3 regions of the Paramagnetospirillum sp. genome follow, and region 1 is predicted to be linked to each of the others. Evidence: riboswitches for the same ligand, from Rfam matches in the RefSeq annotation. Region 1 holds a riboswitch; each other region holds the start of a gene.
What was found. Region 1 has a riboswitch for cobalamin ahead of ACV4UZ_RS09230 (energy-coupling factor ABC transporter permease). Riboswitches for the same ligand answer to the same signal wherever they lie in the genome.
Positions count from the first base shown of each region.

Region 2: it holds a riboswitch for cobalamin, as region 1 does, so the genes downstream of both, cbpA (modified peptide precursor CbpA) here and ACV4UZ_RS09230 (energy-coupling factor ABC transporter permease) in region 1, are expected to answer to the same signal.
Region 3: it holds a riboswitch for cobalamin, as region 1 does, so the genes downstream of both, ACV4UZ_RS04970 (DUF4198 domain-containing protein) here and ACV4UZ_RS09230 (energy-coupling factor ABC transporter permease) in region 1, are expected to answer to the same signal.

Region 1 covers NZ_JBZVFI010000011.1:230,603-236,402, forward strand. The annotation lists gene cbiQ (cobalt ECF transporter T component CbiQ) at 1-692, opposite strand, end outside; gene ACV4UZ_RS09225 (energy-coupling factor ABC transporter substrate-binding protein) at 689-961, opposite strand; gene ACV4UZ_RS09230 (energy-coupling factor ABC transporter permease) at 958-1,608, opposite strand; cobalamin riboswitch at 1,699-1,924, opposite strand; gene ACV4UZ_RS09235 (response regulator transcription factor) at 2,086-2,784, shown strand; gene ACV4UZ_RS09240 (stimulus-sensing domain-containing protein) at 2,777-4,387, shown strand; gene ACV4UZ_RS09245 (lipid-binding SYLF domain-containing protein) at 4,499-5,167, opposite strand; gene ACV4UZ_RS09250 ((2Fe-2S)-binding protein) at 5,298-5,762, shown strand; gene ACV4UZ_RS09255 (xanthine dehydrogenase family protein molybdopterin-binding subunit) at 5,759-5,800, shown strand, end outside.
Region 2 covers NZ_JBZVFI010000015.1:115,168-120,967, reverse strand. The annotation lists gene ACV4UZ_RS12575 (hypothetical protein) at 1-41, opposite strand, end outside; gene ACV4UZ_RS12570 (hypothetical protein) at 38-1,606, opposite strand; gene ACV4UZ_RS12565 (gamma carbonic anhydrase family protein) at 1,684-2,202, opposite strand; gene argC (N-acetyl-gamma-glutamyl-phosphate reductase) at 2,212-3,255, opposite strand; cobalamin riboswitch at 3,328-3,526, shown strand; gene cbpA (modified peptide precursor CbpA) at 3,616-3,732, shown strand; gene cbpB (peptide-modifying radical SAM enzyme CbpB) at 3,729-5,108, shown strand; gene ACV4UZ_RS12545 (lipase family protein) at 5,153-5,800, opposite strand, start outside.
Region 3 covers NZ_JBZVFI010000007.1:13,998-19,797, reverse strand. The annotation lists gene ACV4UZ_RS04990 (MFS transporter) at 1-288, opposite strand, end outside; gene ACV4UZ_RS04985 (hypothetical protein) at 299-1,078, opposite strand; gene murI (glutamate racemase) at 1,294-2,178, shown strand; gene ACV4UZ_RS04975 (hypothetical protein) at 2,175-2,372, opposite strand; cobalamin riboswitch at 2,592-2,808, shown strand; gene ACV4UZ_RS04970 (DUF4198 domain-containing protein) at 3,013-3,756, shown strand; gene ACV4UZ_RS04965 (DUF2946 family protein) at 3,967-4,386, shown strand; gene ACV4UZ_RS04960 (TonB-dependent siderophore receptor) at 4,420-5,800, shown strand, end outside.

The DNA.
Region 1 (5,800 bases):
CCCAGGATCGACGCCAGCACCGGGCCGGAGGCCGGCCGCGCCGCCGACAGCATGGGCAGCGAGCCGTCGAAGCCCCGCGCCGCCAGCCCCACCTCCAGCCGCCGCGCCCGGTCCAGGGCGCGCGGCAGCAGCTGGGCGATCAACAGGCCCAGCGAGCGCATCTGCCGCCTTGGCCCGAACCAGCCGAGCCGGGCCTGCTGCGCCGTGCGGATGGCGGCGGCCTGATCGAGCAGCAGGAAGATGAACGTCCAGGTCAGCAGCATGATCTCGGCGATCTCGGCGGACAGGCCCAGCCGGCGGAGTCCCCGCACCAGATCGGGGGCCGGCGTGGTGGCGGCCAGCAGCAGCAGGGCGGCGACCGAGGCCGACGCCCGCAGCACCACCTGGGCGGCCCGCACTCCCTGGTCGGCGGCCAGACGCAGCCCCTGGGAATCAACGTCCACCGCCAGGGCGGCCGCCCCGGTCAGCACGAAGCCGAGCGGAATCGCGTTGAGCCGCAGCCAGTCGCCCGGCGGCACCTTCGCCGCCCCCAGAGCCAGGCCCCAGGCGACGGCCAGCACCAGCGCCGCCCCCGGAAAGGGAGGCAGCGCCAGGGCCAGCAGCAGCAGGCCGAGGGCGAGCGCCGCCTTCTCGGCCGCCGCCCGCTTTCGCCATGGTCCCGTCTGGGACAGACGGTCGATGGAAAGCGTCACGTCTTCCGCCGGCCGTGCCGCCGTCCGATGACGTAGCCCAGCAGCCCGGCCCCGAAGGCGGCCTGCAGCGCGAACAGCACTCCCTCCATTTCCTTGGAGGGCTGCCAGAAGGGTTCGGTCCACTTCTCGTACCCGGGATTGCTGGACGCCACCACCTCGCTGGCGGCGTCGTCGGTGCCGCCGAACCTGGCGTCGGGCATCATCACCAGCGGAGCGGCGATGATCAGGGCGGCGGCGCCCAGCAGCAGGGAGTTGGTGCGCGCGCTCATGCCCGGACTCCCTCGATGCGAAGCTGGCGGGCCTTCAGGGCGTTCATCACCACCACGGTGACCAGTCCCTCGGCCACCGCCAGGGGCAATTGGGTGACGGCGAAGATGCCGGAGAACTTGGCGTAGGCGCCGGCGAAGCCGGTCTCGGCGTCGGGGAAGGCCAGCGCCAGCTGCAGCGACGTCACCAGATAGGTGGCGAGGTCGCCCAGGAACGCGGCCAGGAACACCGCCACCGCGAAGGGCACGCCCAGGCGCCCGGCCAGCCTCCACACGCCATAGGCCACCCACGGCCCGGCGATGGCCATGGAAAAGACGTTGGCCCCCAGGGTGGTGAGGCCGCCATGGGCCAGCAGCAGGCCCTGGAACAGCAGGACGATGGTACCGATCACCGCCATGATTCCGGGGCCGAACTGCATGGCGCCCAGCGCCGTGCCGGTGGGATGGGAGCACGAGCCGGTGACGCTGGGCAGCTTCAGCGCCGACAGCACGAAGGTGAAGCCGGCCGCCGCCGCGATGTCGAGCCGCGCCTCGGGCCGGTCGGCCAGGATGCGCTTCAAGGAGCGCGCGCCCGCCACCACGAAGGGGGCGGAGACGAGGCTCCAGGCCACGGCGTGCCCGGCGGGAAGGAACCCTTCCATGATATGCATGATGAACAGACTCCGTTCGTCGAGAGACAATCCCTGTCGCTGCGAAACGGAAAACTGACCCGACGGCACACCCCGGCCGAACGGGCTCGCTAGCGACTCTCGATGATGGCAGGTCTCCTGACTCGCGGGTCGTTGGGTCCGGCATAGCCTTCCCAGCCCTTCATTTGGGCCAGTGGCGTCTCTGGGGCCGGAACCTCTCCGCCTACAGTTGCGGGGGCAGTCGCGGAATTGACCCTCTTTTCGAGGGCCGCACCACGTTCCCATTTTCACCCCGCGCCCTCTCGGATCGCGGGGAACCATCGCGGGGCACTATAATTTCGCCATGATCGGGATGCAAACCATTCCCGGGGCTTGTCTTCAGATGTCATCCCGAGGAGCATGGCGACGAGGGATCTCCTCCTGCTCCGGCCCGTCCGAGCAAACGGAGATCCCTCGCGTCCGCTCGGGATGACAGGTCAATTGCAAAGGGGTTCAGCCGTGTCCCATACCATCGCCCTGGTCGACGACGACCGCAACATCCTGACCTCGGTCTCGATGGCGCTGGAGGCCGAGGGCTTCAAGGTGCGCACCTATACCGACGGGGCCGAGGCCCTGCGCGGCCTGACCAACCAGCCCGCCGACCTTGCGGTGCTCGACATCAAGATGCCGCGCATGGACGGCATGGAGCTGTTGCAGCGCCTGCGCAAGCAATCGGCCATTCCGGTGATCTTCCTCACCTCCAAGGACGACGAGATCGACGAGCTGCTGGGCCTGCGCATGGGCGCCGACGACTACATCAAGAAGCCGTTCTCGCAGAAGCTGCTGATCGAGCGCATCCGCGCCCTGATCCGCCGCCTGGAGGCCAACGCCGCCGGCGCGGCCGAGCCGGGCGGCGAGACCCTGGTGCGCGGCGAGCTGGTGCTCGACCCCGGCCGCCACGTCTGCACCTGGAAGGGGCGCGCCGTCGACCTCACCGTGACCGAGTTCCTGCTGCTGAAGTCGCTGGCCACCCGCCCCGGCCACGTCAAGAACCGCGACCAGCTGATCGACGCGGCCTATGGCGAATCCATCTACGTGGACGACCGCACCATCGACAGCCACATCAAGCGGCTGCGCAAGAAGTTCCGCGAGGTGGACGACGAGTTCGGCCAGATCGAGACCCTGTACGGCGTCGGCTACCGTTATCGGGATGAGTGAAGCCAAGCCTTCCCGGCGGCGGCTGCCCCGCTGGCGGCTGCTGGCCTCGCCGCTGACCCGGCGCATCCTGCTGGTCAACCTGCTGGCCCCCGTCGTGCTGGTGGTGGGCGTGTTCTATCTCGACCGCTACAAGCAGGGACTGATCCGCGCCGAGCTGGACGGGCTGGGCACCCAGGCCGAGATGGTGGCGGGCGCCATCGGCGAGGGCGCCGTCTTCGAGGAGGAGATGGGCTTCTTCGAGATCAACCCCGACATGGCGCAGCAGATGGTCCGCCGTCTGTCCGAGCCGGCCAAGTTCCGCGCCCGCCTGTTCGACTCGGTGGGTGATCTCGCCGCCGATTCCCGCGTGGTGGGCGGCGCCAAGGGCTCCATCTACATCGAGGAGCTGCCGCCGCCCACGCCGCCGCACTGGAGCGACCGGCTGGCGCGGCAATGGGACCGCTGGGCGCGCTGGATGCCCAGGGACGAGTCCCTGCCCCTTTACCGCGACCATTCCAACGCCCGGGCCGACGATTTCGAGGAGGCCATGGCCGCCATGGCCGGGCGGAGCGCCTGGGTGGTGCGCTCGCGCAAGAACGGCACCCTGATGCTGTCGGTGGCGGTGCCGGTGCAGCGCTACAAGCAGGTGGTCGGCGCGCTCTTGATCACCGCCGACGGCGCCAACATCGCCCGCTCGCTGTTCCAGGTGCGCATCGCCATCCTGGAGGCCTTCGCCGTGTCCCTGGCGCTGACCATCGGCGTGTCGCTCTACATGGCCGGCACCATCGCCCGGCCCATCCGCCGCCTGGCGCTCGCCGCCGAGCGGGTGCGCCACGGCCAGGGCCGCGTCCACGCCATCCCCGACCTGTCGCGGCGCAAGGACGAGATCGGCGAGCTGTCACTGGCCCTGAAGGAAATGACCGAGGCCCTGTGGCGGCGCATGGACGCCATCGAGGCCTTCGCCGCCGACGTGGCCCACGAGATCAAGAATCCCCTGACGTCCCTGCGCTCGGCGGTCGAGACGGCGGCGCGCATCGAGGACCCGGAAAAGCGCGCCCGCCTGATGGCCATCGTGCTGGACGACGTGGGCCGCCTGGACCGGCTGATCAGCGACATCTCGGACGCGTCCAGGGTCGATGCCGAGATGAGCCGCGCCGAAACCGGCCCGGTGACCCTGGCCGCCATGCTCGACACCATGGCCGAGATCTACCGCGGCACCTGCGAGGACCGGGGCCTGCGCTTCCAGGTGGAGCGCCCCGAGGACGATCCCCTGCTGGTCCAGGGCATCGAATCCCGGCTGGTCCAGGTGCTGCGCAACCTGATCGCCAACGCCGCCTCGTTCAGCCCCGAGGGCGGGCGGATCACCCTGGCCGCCCGGCGGGACGGCGCCCGCATCCTGCTCACCGTCGAGGACCAGGGGCCGGGCATCCCCGAAGGCAAGCTGGAATCCGTGTTCGAGCGCTTCTACTCCGAACGGCCCGAGGGCGAGAAGTTCGGCACCCATTCCGGCCTGGGCCTGTCCATCTCGCGCCAGATCGTCGAGGCCCACGGAGGAACCATCCGCGCCGAGAACCGCGAGGGGGGCGGCGCGCGCTTCACGGTGAGCCTGCCTGCGCTTGCCTGAGGGCCGGCCCACCTTGTCATCCCGAGGCGAAGCCGAAGGATCTTGCAGGCGAAAACGGCCGCCGCCTCGGGCTGAAAGATCCCTCGCATGCGCTCGGGATGACAGTCCGGGTCAGCGCGACAGGATGTCCCTTAACCGGTCGGCCTGACGGGAATCGACGCTGCGGCTGAACAGGATGTCCTCCGGCGTCGGGTTGCCGCCGTAATAGGCGGAATTCCACGAATGCCGCGGCAGGATGCCGGCGCCGTCCAGGGTGGCGCCGCCGTAAAGGCCCACGGCGCGCGAGAAGGCGTAGATGTCGGCGCCCACATTGGTGGTGGTGTTGGCCGAGGCCCCGGCGCCCACCACCGCCACCGCCACGCCCGCCTCGGCGCCGGCCTTGAACTGGTTCTCGACCACCGCCTTCAGGCCGCCCTCGTTCATGATGACGTAGACCGTCTCGGCATCCTGCAGGCCGATCTGCAGCCCGATGCTGCCCGCCGCCACGGAATAGAAGGCCGGGCCGCTCCAGCGCCCCGCGCCGTCGCGGGCCAGCAGCACGCCGGTGCCGTACTGGGCGCCCAGGATGAACCCGCCCTTGACCAGATCGGGAACCACCAGCACGGCGCGCGCGCGGCCCAGCAGGCTGGTCATCTGCGAACTGAAATTGGGGTCGGCGCGCAGGCGCTCGACCACGGTGACGGCCCTGCCCACCATCATGGTCTGGTCGGTGACCTGCTCGGCCCGGGCGGTACCCGCCAGCAGAAGGGCCGCCAGGACCATGGCGATCAGTCTCGGCATCTCGTCCTCCGTTGAGAAATGCTCCCATACACTCCAACCACGGGCGTGGTTAGGATTTTGTTAACTCTTGCCCGGCCGCATTGTTGGGAGTAAGCCTGTAACCCTTCCAAACCGGAAGGGCGACGGACGAATGTATTCCCTCATCGTCAACGGTGAACGCCACAAGGTGGACGCCCAGCCCGACACCCCGCTGCTGTGGGTGCTGCGCGACCAGCTGGGCATGACGTCGGTGCGCTACGGCTGCGGCCAGGGCCAATGCGGCGCCTGCGCCATCCTGGTGGACGGCGAGCCCGCCCGGGCCTGCCAGCTGCCGGTCTCCGAGATCAACGGCCGGCGTATCGTCACGCTGTCCGGCAGCAACGACGCCGTCGCGGCGCAGCTGCGCGCCGCCTGGATCGAGCTGGACGTGCCCCAGTGCGGCTATTGCCAGTCGGGGCAGCTGATCAGCGCCGGCGCCCTGCTGCGCCGCAATCCCAAGCCCAGCGATGCCGACATCGACGCCGCCATGAGCGGCAATCTCTGCCGCTGCGGCACCTACCAGCGCATCCGCGCCGGCATTCATCTGGCCGCCCGGCGGCTGCGGGGGGGATCATGAACCGCCGGACCTTCCTGAAGGTCACCGCCGGCACCGGA
Region 2 (5,800 bases), on a different contig from region 1:
GCCAGGGTGGACAGCGCCACCCTGGACGCCTTGCCGGTCACGACGGGCCGGCGGCGAAGCGCGAGCGCGGCGCGGGCAGGACCTTGGCCGGACGGGGCAGGTCCTTCATCAGGCCCGGCCCGTTCATCATGGCGAAACCGCCCAGCACGGTGCCCACCACCACCTTGCGCCGCCGGACGCCCCAGACGCAGACTCCCAGGCCCAGGGCCTCCGCCTGACGGCGAAGCTGTTGCAACGCGGCCAGCAGGTGGTCGTCGTCGGTCTTGTCGGCGTTGGGCAATTCGGCCAGATCGATGCTGACCAGCCTTACCCCGGCCAGGGCCACGCGATTCAGGGCGGGATGGCCGAGCGGTTCGCGGATCATGATCTCGCGGCACAGGGGGCGGATGGCGGTGACCGCCTCGGACAGGGCGATGGGGGCCAGATTGGCGGGCAGGCCGAACAGGTCGATGATCAGCCCCCGACTGCGCGCCGCCTCGGGAATGTCGGCGAAGGGGGCCAGCACCGACATGCGGGCCGAGGTGCCGAGCGAGCCCCAATGCAGCGGCACCACCATGCAAGCGGGGCTGCCGTCGGACAGGGCCGCCTTGATGCCGCGCACCGCCGCGCCGGCCACGAAGCGGTCGAGCCGGACGATGGACTCGCCGTCGGTGGCGGGATAGGCGCGGCTGCCCTCGTAGGCGGGCTGGCCCGGCTCGTCCACCCGCTGCGCGTTGGCGCGGTAGGCGCCGATCACCTCGCCCTCTTCCATCCAGGTGGGGCGCCAGACCAGGGACAGGGCCGCGTCGCCGGGAAGCGGCGGCGCCATGTCCAGGCCGGGAGCGACGTCTTCGGCCGGGCGTCCGGCGGCGACCGGTTGCCAATTGGGGTCGCTCTTGCTCCGGGCGGCGCCGTCCACGGGGGCGTCGCGCCAGTTGGGATCGATCCGGTTGCGTTCGGCCACGCTCATGGCCTCCCATTGCGGTCCCCTGTCGCGCCGGGGGGCGTCCTCCTCGGGAGAGGCGATGGGAGGGCGGGCAGGGACCTGCTCGGCGATCACCGCCCGGGTTTCGGTCACGGCGGCGGCCAGGGCCTCCAGGTTCAGCTCGCCGTCGTCGTCCAGGGCGTCGGCCAGGGTGATCTCGGCCGCCAGCGCCAGGGGGCGGTCGTGCCCGGCGAACTGGCTGCCCACCAGCCTTGTGCCCAGGTCCTGGGCGATGCGCACGGCACGGCGGCGCGCCTCGGGCGCGGGGGTGTTGCGGAAGACCAGGACGAACAGGTCGGGGCCCTTGCGGCCGAAGACGTTGCCGGCTCCCAGATGCAGGTTGATGACGCCCTCGGCGATCAGCATGACCTTTTCGGCGATGCGGGCCCATTTGTCGCCCACCGCCTCGTGGAACTCCACCAGCGAGATCAGGTGCAGCTTGGTCTGGTACTGGCCGTCATCCTCGGCCAGCAGCCCTTCCAGCGCCAGGGTGAAGGAATCGTCCACCAGGGAGGTCGGGGCGGTCTCCCTGGCCTTGGCGGCGGGCGCCGGCTTGCCGCCGCCGCCCATCAGCCGGCCGAGAACCGCCAGAGGGCGGGCCAGCGCCGTCTTCAGGCCACCCTTGTTCCGCTTCTCAGCCATCACCACCCCATCTCGTCCCCAGGCCGGCAAGAGTAGGAGGGCGCCAGTCCCTGCGCAAGTATGGCGCCGGGCCAGCCTCAGCCCTTGATATACTTGGCGGCGAGTTCCACGTACTTTTCAGCCGAGACCGGGAAGAAGGCGATCTCCTCGTCGCTCAACCGGCGCAGCATCCTGGCCGGGTTGCCGCCCCACAATTCGCCCTTCTGAACCCGCTTGCCCGGCGTCACCACCGCGCCCGCCGCCACCATGGCCCCCGATTCCACCACGGCGCCGTCCAGCACCACGGCGCCCATGCCGATGAAGCAGGCGTCTTCCAGGGTGCAGGCGTGCAGGATGGCGCCGTGGCCGATGGTGATGTCCGAGCCGATATAGGTGCCCAGCTTGCCGCCGGTGACGTGGACGATGGTGCCGTCCTGGATGTTGGTGCGTTCGCCGATGCGGATCTCGTGGACGTCGCCGCGGATGACGCAGTTGAACCACACCGAGGTGCCGGCGCCGATCACCGTGTCGCCGATCACCGTGGCGGTGGGCGCGATGAAGACGTTTTCGCCGATGGTCGGGCTGACGCCCTGGAAGGGCATGACGTTGCCGCTCATTTCAGGTCCTCACGGGAACAGGGGTTGCTGTTCGAGACCCAGGGTCTCGGGCAGGCCGAACATCAGGTTCATGTTCTGCAGCGCCTGACCCGAGGCGCCCTTGACCAGATTGTCGATCACCGAGGTGATGATGATCCGCCCGGGCACCCGGTCGTCGAACACGCTCATCAGGCAATGGTTGGAGCCGCGCACGTGCCGCGTGTGGGGCACCACGCCCTCGGAACACACCCGGACGAAGGCCTCGTCCTTGTAGGTGGCGGCCAGCCGGGCGCGCAGGTCGGCGGCCTTGGCCCCGCCCCTGGTCTTGACGTAGATGGTCGACAGCATGCCCCGGCTCATGGGGATCAGGTGGGGGGTGAAGGTCACCAGCACCGGAGCGCCGGCGGCCTCGGACAGGCCCTGCTCGATCTCGGGGGAATGGCGGTGGCTGGCCACGCCATAGGCATGCATGCCCTCGGTCACCTCGGTGTAGAGGTTGGCCTCCTTGGCGGCGCGCCCGGCGCCCGACACGCCCGACTTGGCGTCGATGACGATGTCGGTGGCCTCGATCAGCCCGGCGCGGAGCAGCGGAATCAGGGGCAGCTGCACCGAGGTGGGATAGCAGCCGGGATTGGCCACCAGCCGCGCCTTGGTAACCGCGCCGCGCGCCAGCTCGGTCAGGCCGTAGACCGCCTGCTTCTGGAGTTCCGGCGCCCGGTGCTCGTGGCCGTACCACTGGGCGTAGGTGTCCACGTCGAACAGCCGGAAATCGGCCGACAGGTCCACCACCTTGACCGAAGCGGGCAGGGCGGCGATCACCTCCTGGGTGGTGCCGTGGGGCAGGCAGCAGAACACCGCGTCCACACTCTTGAAATCCACCTGGTCGATGGCGACCAGATCGGGAAGCTTCAGCCCGCCCAGATGGGGGAAGACCGAATCCATGGACTGGCCCGCCTTGCGGTCGCCGGTCATCACCTTGATCTTGAAGGCCGGATGCAGCGCCAGCAGGCGCACGAGCTCGGCGCCGGTATAGCCGCTGGCTCCCAGGATGGCGACGGAGACGTCCTTCATGATGACCCTGCTTCCTTGAATATGGGGGAGCGGACGATAGCAGGCCCCATTCGGCGCGACAACCGCCGGAACTTGACGTCTCCATTGCGGTATTGTAGAGCCATGTTCGTCCTGCATCCCGGAACACGGTGAAATTCCGTGGCGGTCCCGCCGCTGTAATCGGGGACACGGACCACAGGGCCCTTGCGGGCCCGGCCACTGGCGACGAGCCGGGAAGGCGTGGTTTCGTGGCTGATCCGAAAGCCAGAAGACCTGCAAGACGATGGTTGAACGAGGGGCGAAATCCGATGGCAAAGGGTTTCGGCTGGTGCGCGTCCGCGCCCCGGCCGGAAAGCCCCTTTGGCATACGCAAGGATTATCGCCATGACCAAGACCGACACCAAGAAGCGTCCCTCCGTCATCGCCGTTCGCAAGACCTGCGACGCCGAGGGCACCGGCCTGTCCCATTACGTCCTGATGGATAAGCAGGTGAAGCGGTGAACCAGGCGGCCCCCTTTCGTGGGGGCCGTCTTCCCGACGGCCTCCAGACCTTCGAGATCGGCCACGCCGATTACACCGCCCTGATCGACGCGGACACCGCCTTCTGGGCGCTGGTGCGCAGGGACGAGATGGACACCGTCCTGGACGACGGCGCCTTGGAGCGCGACTGGCGGGCCAAGCGCGGCGATTTCGTCCGCGAGATGGACATGCTGCGCTTCCATCTCAAGCCCTCGGCGGTCTATTTCAACCCCACCGAACGCTGCAACCTGGATTGCTCGTACTGCTACATCCCGCCGAAAATGCGCAAGAGCGGCGAGCATATGAGCCGCGACAGGATGATGGAGGCCATGGCGCGCCTCGACGCGTACTTCGCCCGCACCGTGCCGGAAGGCAGGAAGCCGCAGATCATCTTCCACGGCGCCGAGCCGCTGCTCAACCGTGACGCCATGTTCGCGGCAATCGACCGCTATTCCGACCGTTTCCGCTTCGGGGTGCAGACCAACGCCACCTTGCTGGACGACGAGGCGGTGGCGTTCCTGACCTCGCGCGGCTGTGGCATCGGCCTGTCGCTGGACGCGCCGACGCCAGAGGTGGCCGACCGCTCGCGCAAGCGCTGGAGCGGCGACGGCGTCTTCGCCTCGACGGTGGACGCCATCCGCCGCCTCAAGGGCTATGCCGGCTTCAACGTCATCTGCACCATGAACCGCGAGAATCTCGGCCAGCTGACCGAGATGGTGGAGTTCCTCCACGCCGAGGAGGTGCCCGCCTGCATGCTGAACGTGGTCCGCTGCACCCAGCCGGGCGGGCAGGACTCGTGGGCCGAGGATCAGGCGGTGTCCAGGGCCTATCTGGTGGCCTTGGACCGCACCCACCAGCTCTACCGCGAGACGGGGCGCAAGCTGGTGGTGGCCAATTTCGTCAACATCCTGATCTCCATCCTGGCGCCGACGGCACGGCGGCTGATGTGCGACATCTCGCCCTGCGGCGGCGGGCGGTCGTTCTTCGCCCTGGCCCCCGACGGCTCGCTGTTTCCCTGCTCGGAATTCATCGGCCTGCCCGCCTTCGCCAGCGGCAACCTGTTCACCGATAGGGTGGAGGACGTGCTGGACAGTCCGGCCTTCAAGCTGGTGACCGGGCGCAAGGTGGAGGACATCAAGGCCTGCTCCACCTGTCCGGTGCGGCATTTCTGCGGTTCGCCCTGTCCGGCCGAGGCGCATGAGGCCAATGGCGGCATGGCGGAGATCGGGGCCTATTGCGGCTTCTATCTCGATCAGGCCCGCTACGCCTTCCGCCTGATCGCCGACGGCATCGCCGAGGATTACATGTGGGACGGCTGGGACGACGGCACCGAGACCGCCTTCGCCTTCGGCTGCTGAACCAACAGGCCCCCGGAGGAATCCGGGGGCCTGCCTTGGTCCGGCTACAGGCTGCCGGCGGTCTGCACCGGGGCACCCAGGATGGCTTCGCCATAGGCGTGGGTGTGCTGGAAGCCGATCTGCTCCAGCCAGGGCAGCAATTGCGGGTTGGCGATCTGCTGGGAATTGGTGGTGTTGTAGGCGGCGATCTGGGCCTCGGTCATGGTCAGGACCGTGTTGATGCCGGGAATGGCCGCGTTGTAGGCCAGGGAATTGTTCCACGAGCTTCCGGGACCGAATCCCGTGTTGAACGACGCCCGCAGCGGCCCCCAGGAGCCGTAGAGGGCCGTCCAGTCGCCGGCCGCCTTGATCACCGTCCCCATGACATCGTTGAAATCACCGATGCCGACGGCTCCCGAATAGGCCGAATCGTAGTTGGACTGGATGGTGTTCAGGGTCGCCGGGACCCAGGCGTTGGGCACCAGATCGTAGGTGTTGTAGATCACGGCATTCCAGGTTTGCCAGGGTTGGCTGCCGCCGCTCACCGGCTTGAAGGTGCCGTCGAACAGCGACGCCAGGGCGGCGTTGCCGGGCGTGGCTCCGGCGGTGGCGTAGACCTGGACCTGGGAGGCGCCGAGGCCGGTCAGCGGGCCGGCGGTGTTGCTGGAGGCGAATTCCTTGGCCTGGGCCACCAGGGCGAGCGCCAGGGTGGG
Region 3 (5,800 bases), on a different contig from region 1:
ATCGGTGATCGCCAGATAGCGCAGCTCCGGATTGGCGGCCAGGACGGGAGCGAAGAACTCCCCCACCCCGCGCAGCTGGTCCAGCGGAATGCCGTAGCCCACCGCCCGCTCCACCGACGCTTCCAGGTCGCGGCCGATGGCCTCGGCCTTCTTGTCCATCTCGGGAACCAGGCCACGGCTGAACTCGTCGGTGGCCTGATGGGCCACCCACCCCACCGGCGGCACCAGCACCAGGATCACCAGCAGCAGCAGGCGGACGAACAGGGGCCGGGTGCGGTCGAGGATCATGGCCGCCCCCTCACATCAGCCGGTCGAGACGGCCGACCTCGTCGGTGGCGTCCCTGACGTGGTCGATGGTCTCGCGGGTCTTGCCGACGAATTCGGCGAAACGTTCCTCGAAGGAATCGCCGCCGGCCTCGGGCACGGCGTGGCCGCCCACGGACAGCACCTCGCCCATGGCCTTCTCCATGCTGCCCAGCTTGCGCCCGACGACGCCGAACAGGATGTAAAGCCCGCCCACCGCCACCGCCGAGGCCGCCAGCAACGCCATGGCGATGCTTTTCAGCAACTGGCCCAGCAGGCCGGAAACGCCCTTCTCCACATAGGCGGTGGGATAGCGCAGCACCACGCCGCCTTCCACCTTGCCCAGGCTGTTGACCAGGGGCAGGCCGACGATCAGGTTGTCCTCGTCCACCACGCTGAACGATTGCTGCATGCCGCTGCGGATGGCCTCGGCCAGGGAATCCGGCACCCTGGTGCCGATGGCGCCGCGATCGGTGTCGAACAGCACCTCGCCCCGGTGGTCGTAGACCTCCACCGCCAGGATCTGGGCGTCGCGGGATTTCTCGCGCTCGATGATCTCCTGAACCTGACGCAGCTGACGCAGGGCGAACCCCAGGTTGAGACTGTCCTCGATCCGCTTCTTGATGGTGAACACCACGAAGGAATAGCGCGACTGCACCTGGGCGGAATAGACGCTTTCGAACTTGTAGTAGGCGAAGAAGGCGGTCACCAGCAGGGTGGACAGCAGGATGGAGACCAGGGCCAGCGACACCTTGCGCGCCAGCGACCAGCGCACGGGACGCGCCGGAGGAAGGCAGGCGCCACCTCCGCCCGCGATACTGGATTGCCCCATCAATTCCAAGACCCGTATCCTTCCCACCGGGCAACGGTTGAACCCGGCCGCCGAAGCGATTAGAAGCAGGTTCCGTTTATAGGATATTTACCGAAGCCGTCCAAGAGCGCGGCGGGCTGAATTCCCAGGAATTTCGGAGAATCTTCTCCCCTTGACCAATGATATGGAACCTCGAGCAAAAGATTCCAATGACTTCACCACAAGGGCATACAGTGTTCACCTCATCCGATGCTATACAAGCGACATATCCGGTCGGAATTTTCGACTCCGGGGTGGGCGGACTGACTGTCGCCGCAGCCATTCGACGCAGCATGCCCGATGAACGCCTGCTTTACCTGGGCGACGTGGCCCGCCAGCCCTACGGCACCAAGTCGCCGCGCACCGTGACCCGCTACGCGGTCCAGGCGGCTGAATTTCTGGTTGAGAAGGGGATCAAGGCCCTGGTGGTGGCCTGCAACACCGCCTCGGCGGTGGCGCTGGACGCCATTGCCGAACGCTTTCCGGACCTGCCGGTCCTCGGCGTGGTCGAGGCCGGGGCCGACGGCGCGGCGCGGGCATCGGCCCAAGGGCGCATCGTGGTGGCCGCCACCGAAGGAACCTGCCGCTCGCGGGCCTATGAGCGCGCCATCGCGCGGCGGCGCGGGGACGCCCGGGTCCGCTGCGTCCCCTGCCCGCTGTTCGTCGCCCTGGCCGAGGAAGGGCTGACCGACGGCCCCATCGTCGAGAGCGTGGCCCGCCACTACCTGGAATCGCTGTTCGAGGGCAGCGAGAAGGGCGATTGCCTGGTCCTGGGCTGCACCCATTTCCCGCTGCTGGCCCCCGCCCTGGCCCGGCTGGCCGGGCCGGACGTTACCCTGGTGGATTGCGCCGAGGCGACGTCCTCCATGCTGGTCCGCATGCTGCGGGGGCGCGAGGCTCCCAAGGGAAGCGGCGGCGGCCTGCGGCTGATCTCCACCGACGCGCCGGAACGCTTTTCCCGCATGGTGGGCAGGCTGTTCCCGGCCATGGGGCCGTCGCCGGCGGTGGAACTGGCCGACCTCTAGCAGGAGGCGGGGCAGTCCCCGGTGGCCTGGGAATAAAGCTCGTCCACCAGGATACGGGCGACACCCGGGGTCAGGCTCGAATCGCGCGCCAGCAGCACCGCCCGCGCCGCGTCGCGCTCCTCGGCGCAATCCAGGCCCATCCGCCGAGCGGCGGCGATGGCGCTGCCGATGATCCCGATGAGTGAGCCGTTCATGTCCTGCCCCGAATGCCGTCCGTTGGAATCTGTCCACTTCAGGATGGAACCCATTGATCGGGCAGGCCAGCTTCGAAGCGAAAGGATTTGTGAGTCCATGTGACGCAGTCCGACGGATTCAGGCATGACTCCATCCGAAGTCCTATGCCGGATCCACGTGCACGCCCCATTCGGTCTATGCCCGATCCGCCGGCTTGACCGTCTCGACGCGGCGAGTGTACCTCTTGAAGCGCGTGCTGGTTCCCCGCCGGACAAAGTCCTGGGGATTAAAATGGGAACGCGGTGAGGACGACCCGATCGGGGCCGAAACCGTGGCTGCCCCCGCAACTGTGAGCGGTAAGTCTTTGTCCGAAGATGCCACTGGGGATTCCCCGGGAAGGCTGGACCAAGACGGTGACCCGCAAGCCAGGAGACCTGCCTCACGCCGTCGCCCATCCGTTCGAGCGGGGTGTCTCAGCGGTACGGAAGTCTCTTCCGAACGTGGTGACGTGTTTGTCGTCGTCCCGTTCGGATTCCGGGTGCCCGCCCGCTCTCCGACCGGATCGAATGTCGTTGTCCTGACCGGCCCGCCGTCGCGTGTCCGGTCCATCCGCGGCCGCCCCTGGCCGCGGAGCAGGCCCATCCTTGCCCGGAGTCCACCATGCGAAAGATTTCCCTTCACCAGTTCAAAGTCCGTGCCCACGCCGCCCTGGGGACGGTGATTCTTCTCGCCGGGATCGCCCCGGCCTCGGCCCACGAGATGTGGCTGGGGGTCGAGGCCGGACGCGTCGAGGTGCGCTACGGCCATCCCGGCGACCTTTCCTTGCCGGAAAAGGCCCGCCTTTACGAGCTGTCGGCAATGGGCGGCGGCGGAAAGTCCGCCGTGCCGCGCGACCGTTTCGAGGTGGCCGGCGGCCGCCTGTCGGTGCCGCTGCCCGCCGGAACATCCATGGTCGTCGCCCGCTACGACAACGGCTTTTGGGTCAAGACCGCCGACGGCTACCGCAACACCAGCCGCCACAACCTGCCCGACAATCTGAGCAGCGTCTGGTCGGAGAAGTACGCCAAGCTGCTGCTCGACGGAGCGGGAAGCACCCGGCCCGCCGGTCACCGTCTCGAACTGGTGCCCCTGGCCGACCCCTATGGCCTGAAGCCCGGCGAGAAGCTGCGGCTGCGGGTGGACTACGCCGGCAAGCCCCTGGCGGGAGCCAAGGTGGAGATCGGCGACGGCAAGACCGAGGCGGACCCGCCGGTGACGGTCGCCGCCGACGGCCGGGGGCTCATCGCCGTGGACCTTCTGCCGGGGGAAACCGTGCTGCTCGTCGAGCACCAGGGGCCGGGAACCTTTCCCAATCTCGCCGCCAAGGACCAGATGGCCGCCGCCCTGACCATCGTTCGTCCTTAAGAATATACTTATATTCCCTTCCGGCCCGGCCAGACTCCAATGTTCAGACGTCAGCACTCAAAAGATGAAGTTTGCCGGAGCGCCGTTCACGGTGTCAGTATCGGCGCCGGAAGGGGATCAATTCATCCCGAACACTTCGCCATTGACTCCAGGAAGGGCGAGGCCTACACGATAATCTTTCGCAATAGCGAATTAGAGTGTTTTTATATTATGGCTTTGCGCATGTACGGAGTGATGCATCATCTGCGGAGCCGGGCCTCGTCCGTCGCCCGCCTGCTGATGCTCGCCCTTTGCCTGCAGCTGGCCGTGCCGCTGCTCGACCTGGGTGGCATCGCCGCCCAGGCCGGCGAGGCGGCCTTCCGCGCCGACCTGCAATCCTCGCTGTGCCACGAGGGCAAGAGCGAGGCGGCACCGGACCAGGATCCGGCCTCGCCGTCCCAGGTCAAGCACTGCATCTTCTGCCTGCCCATGGCGGGAACGCCGGCCGCCGCCGGGGCCGTCCCCCAGACTCCTCTTCCCGGTCGGGCGCAAGAAGCGCGCCTTCCCGCCGTCGATGACCAGACCCCGGCATCCACGCGCCCGGTCTTCGCCCGCTCCCGCGCGCCTCCCGCCGATCCTCGCATCGCCTGAACCCGGTTCCCGTTCGGTTTTTCGAGGATTCCCATGCCTGCCGCATTCCATTGCCGCGCGCCGCTGCGCGCCTCCGTGTCCCTGTTCGCCCTTCTGCTGGCCGTTCCCGCCCTCGCCCAGGAGGCCGCCCCCGATATGCCCGAGGTGGTGATCTCCACCGGCAGGGAAACCGCCGACGGCCCGGTCCAGGGCTACCGCGCCAAGCGCTCGGCCAGCGCCACCAAGACCGACACTCCCCTGATCGACACGCCGCAGAGCGTCACGGTGGTGCCCAAGGCGGTGCTGGAGGACACCAACGCCTCCACCGCCGACAAGGCGCTGGAATACGTGCCGGGCACCGCCAAGGGCAACACCTTCGGCGGCCTCAACACCTATGACAGCATCATGCGCGGCTTCCGCACCTCGATCTCGGCGCGCAACGGCTTCACCGCCGGCCGGCGCTACGATTCCTCCTCCGATGCCGCCAACGTGGAACGGGTCGAGGTGCTGATGGGGCCGTCGGCCCAGATCTACGGCCGCAGCGATCCCGGCGGCATGTACAACATCATCACCAAGAAGCCGCTGAACGAATCCTTCACCGAGATCAAGGCCGAGTTCGGCTCGTTCAACACCTATCGCGGCACCGCCGACGTCAACATCGCCCCCGAGGCGGACAAATCCATCCTGGGCCGCGTCAACCTGGCGGTCGAGGACAGGGAAAGCTTCCGCGACCATGTCAGCTCCCACCGCCGGCTGTTCGCGCCCACCATGTCGTGGCAGGGCAGCGGCGACACCCGCGCGGTGTTCGACCTGGAATACCTGCACGACGAACGGACCTTCGATCGCGGCGTGGTGGCGGTCAACGGCGACGTCAAGGCGCTGCCCGCCAACCGCTTCCTGGGCGAGCCCAACGACAACCGCATCGCCATGGACAATCTGATGGGGTCGCTGCGGCTGGAGCACGACCTCAACGCCGATTGGACCCTGCGCACCCTGGTGATGGCCAAGAACGGCAGCATGTGGGGCTACGCCACCGACGCGGTGTCCCTGAACGCCACCACCGGCGTGCTGACCCGGCGCGCCCATCTGCGGGACTACTACTGGAGCGCCGGGGCCGCCCAGGTGGAGACGGTCGGGCACTTTTCCACCTTCGGCCTGGGCCATACCCTGTTGACCGGGGTGGAACTGGAAATCAGCCAGTCCACCGAGCGGCGGGACTACGCCACCGCCACGTCCATCAACATCTGGTCGCCCATTACCAACACGGCGCGGCCCGCCCTGACCAACCGCTCGGATTCGTACGACAGCACCAACAAATATGCCGTCTACGCCCAGGACCAGATCGAACTGACCAAGGCGCTGCAGTTGCAGGTGGGCCTGCGCTGGGATGCCTATGACCAGCACAACGAACAGCGCAACCGCGCCCTGGCCCCCT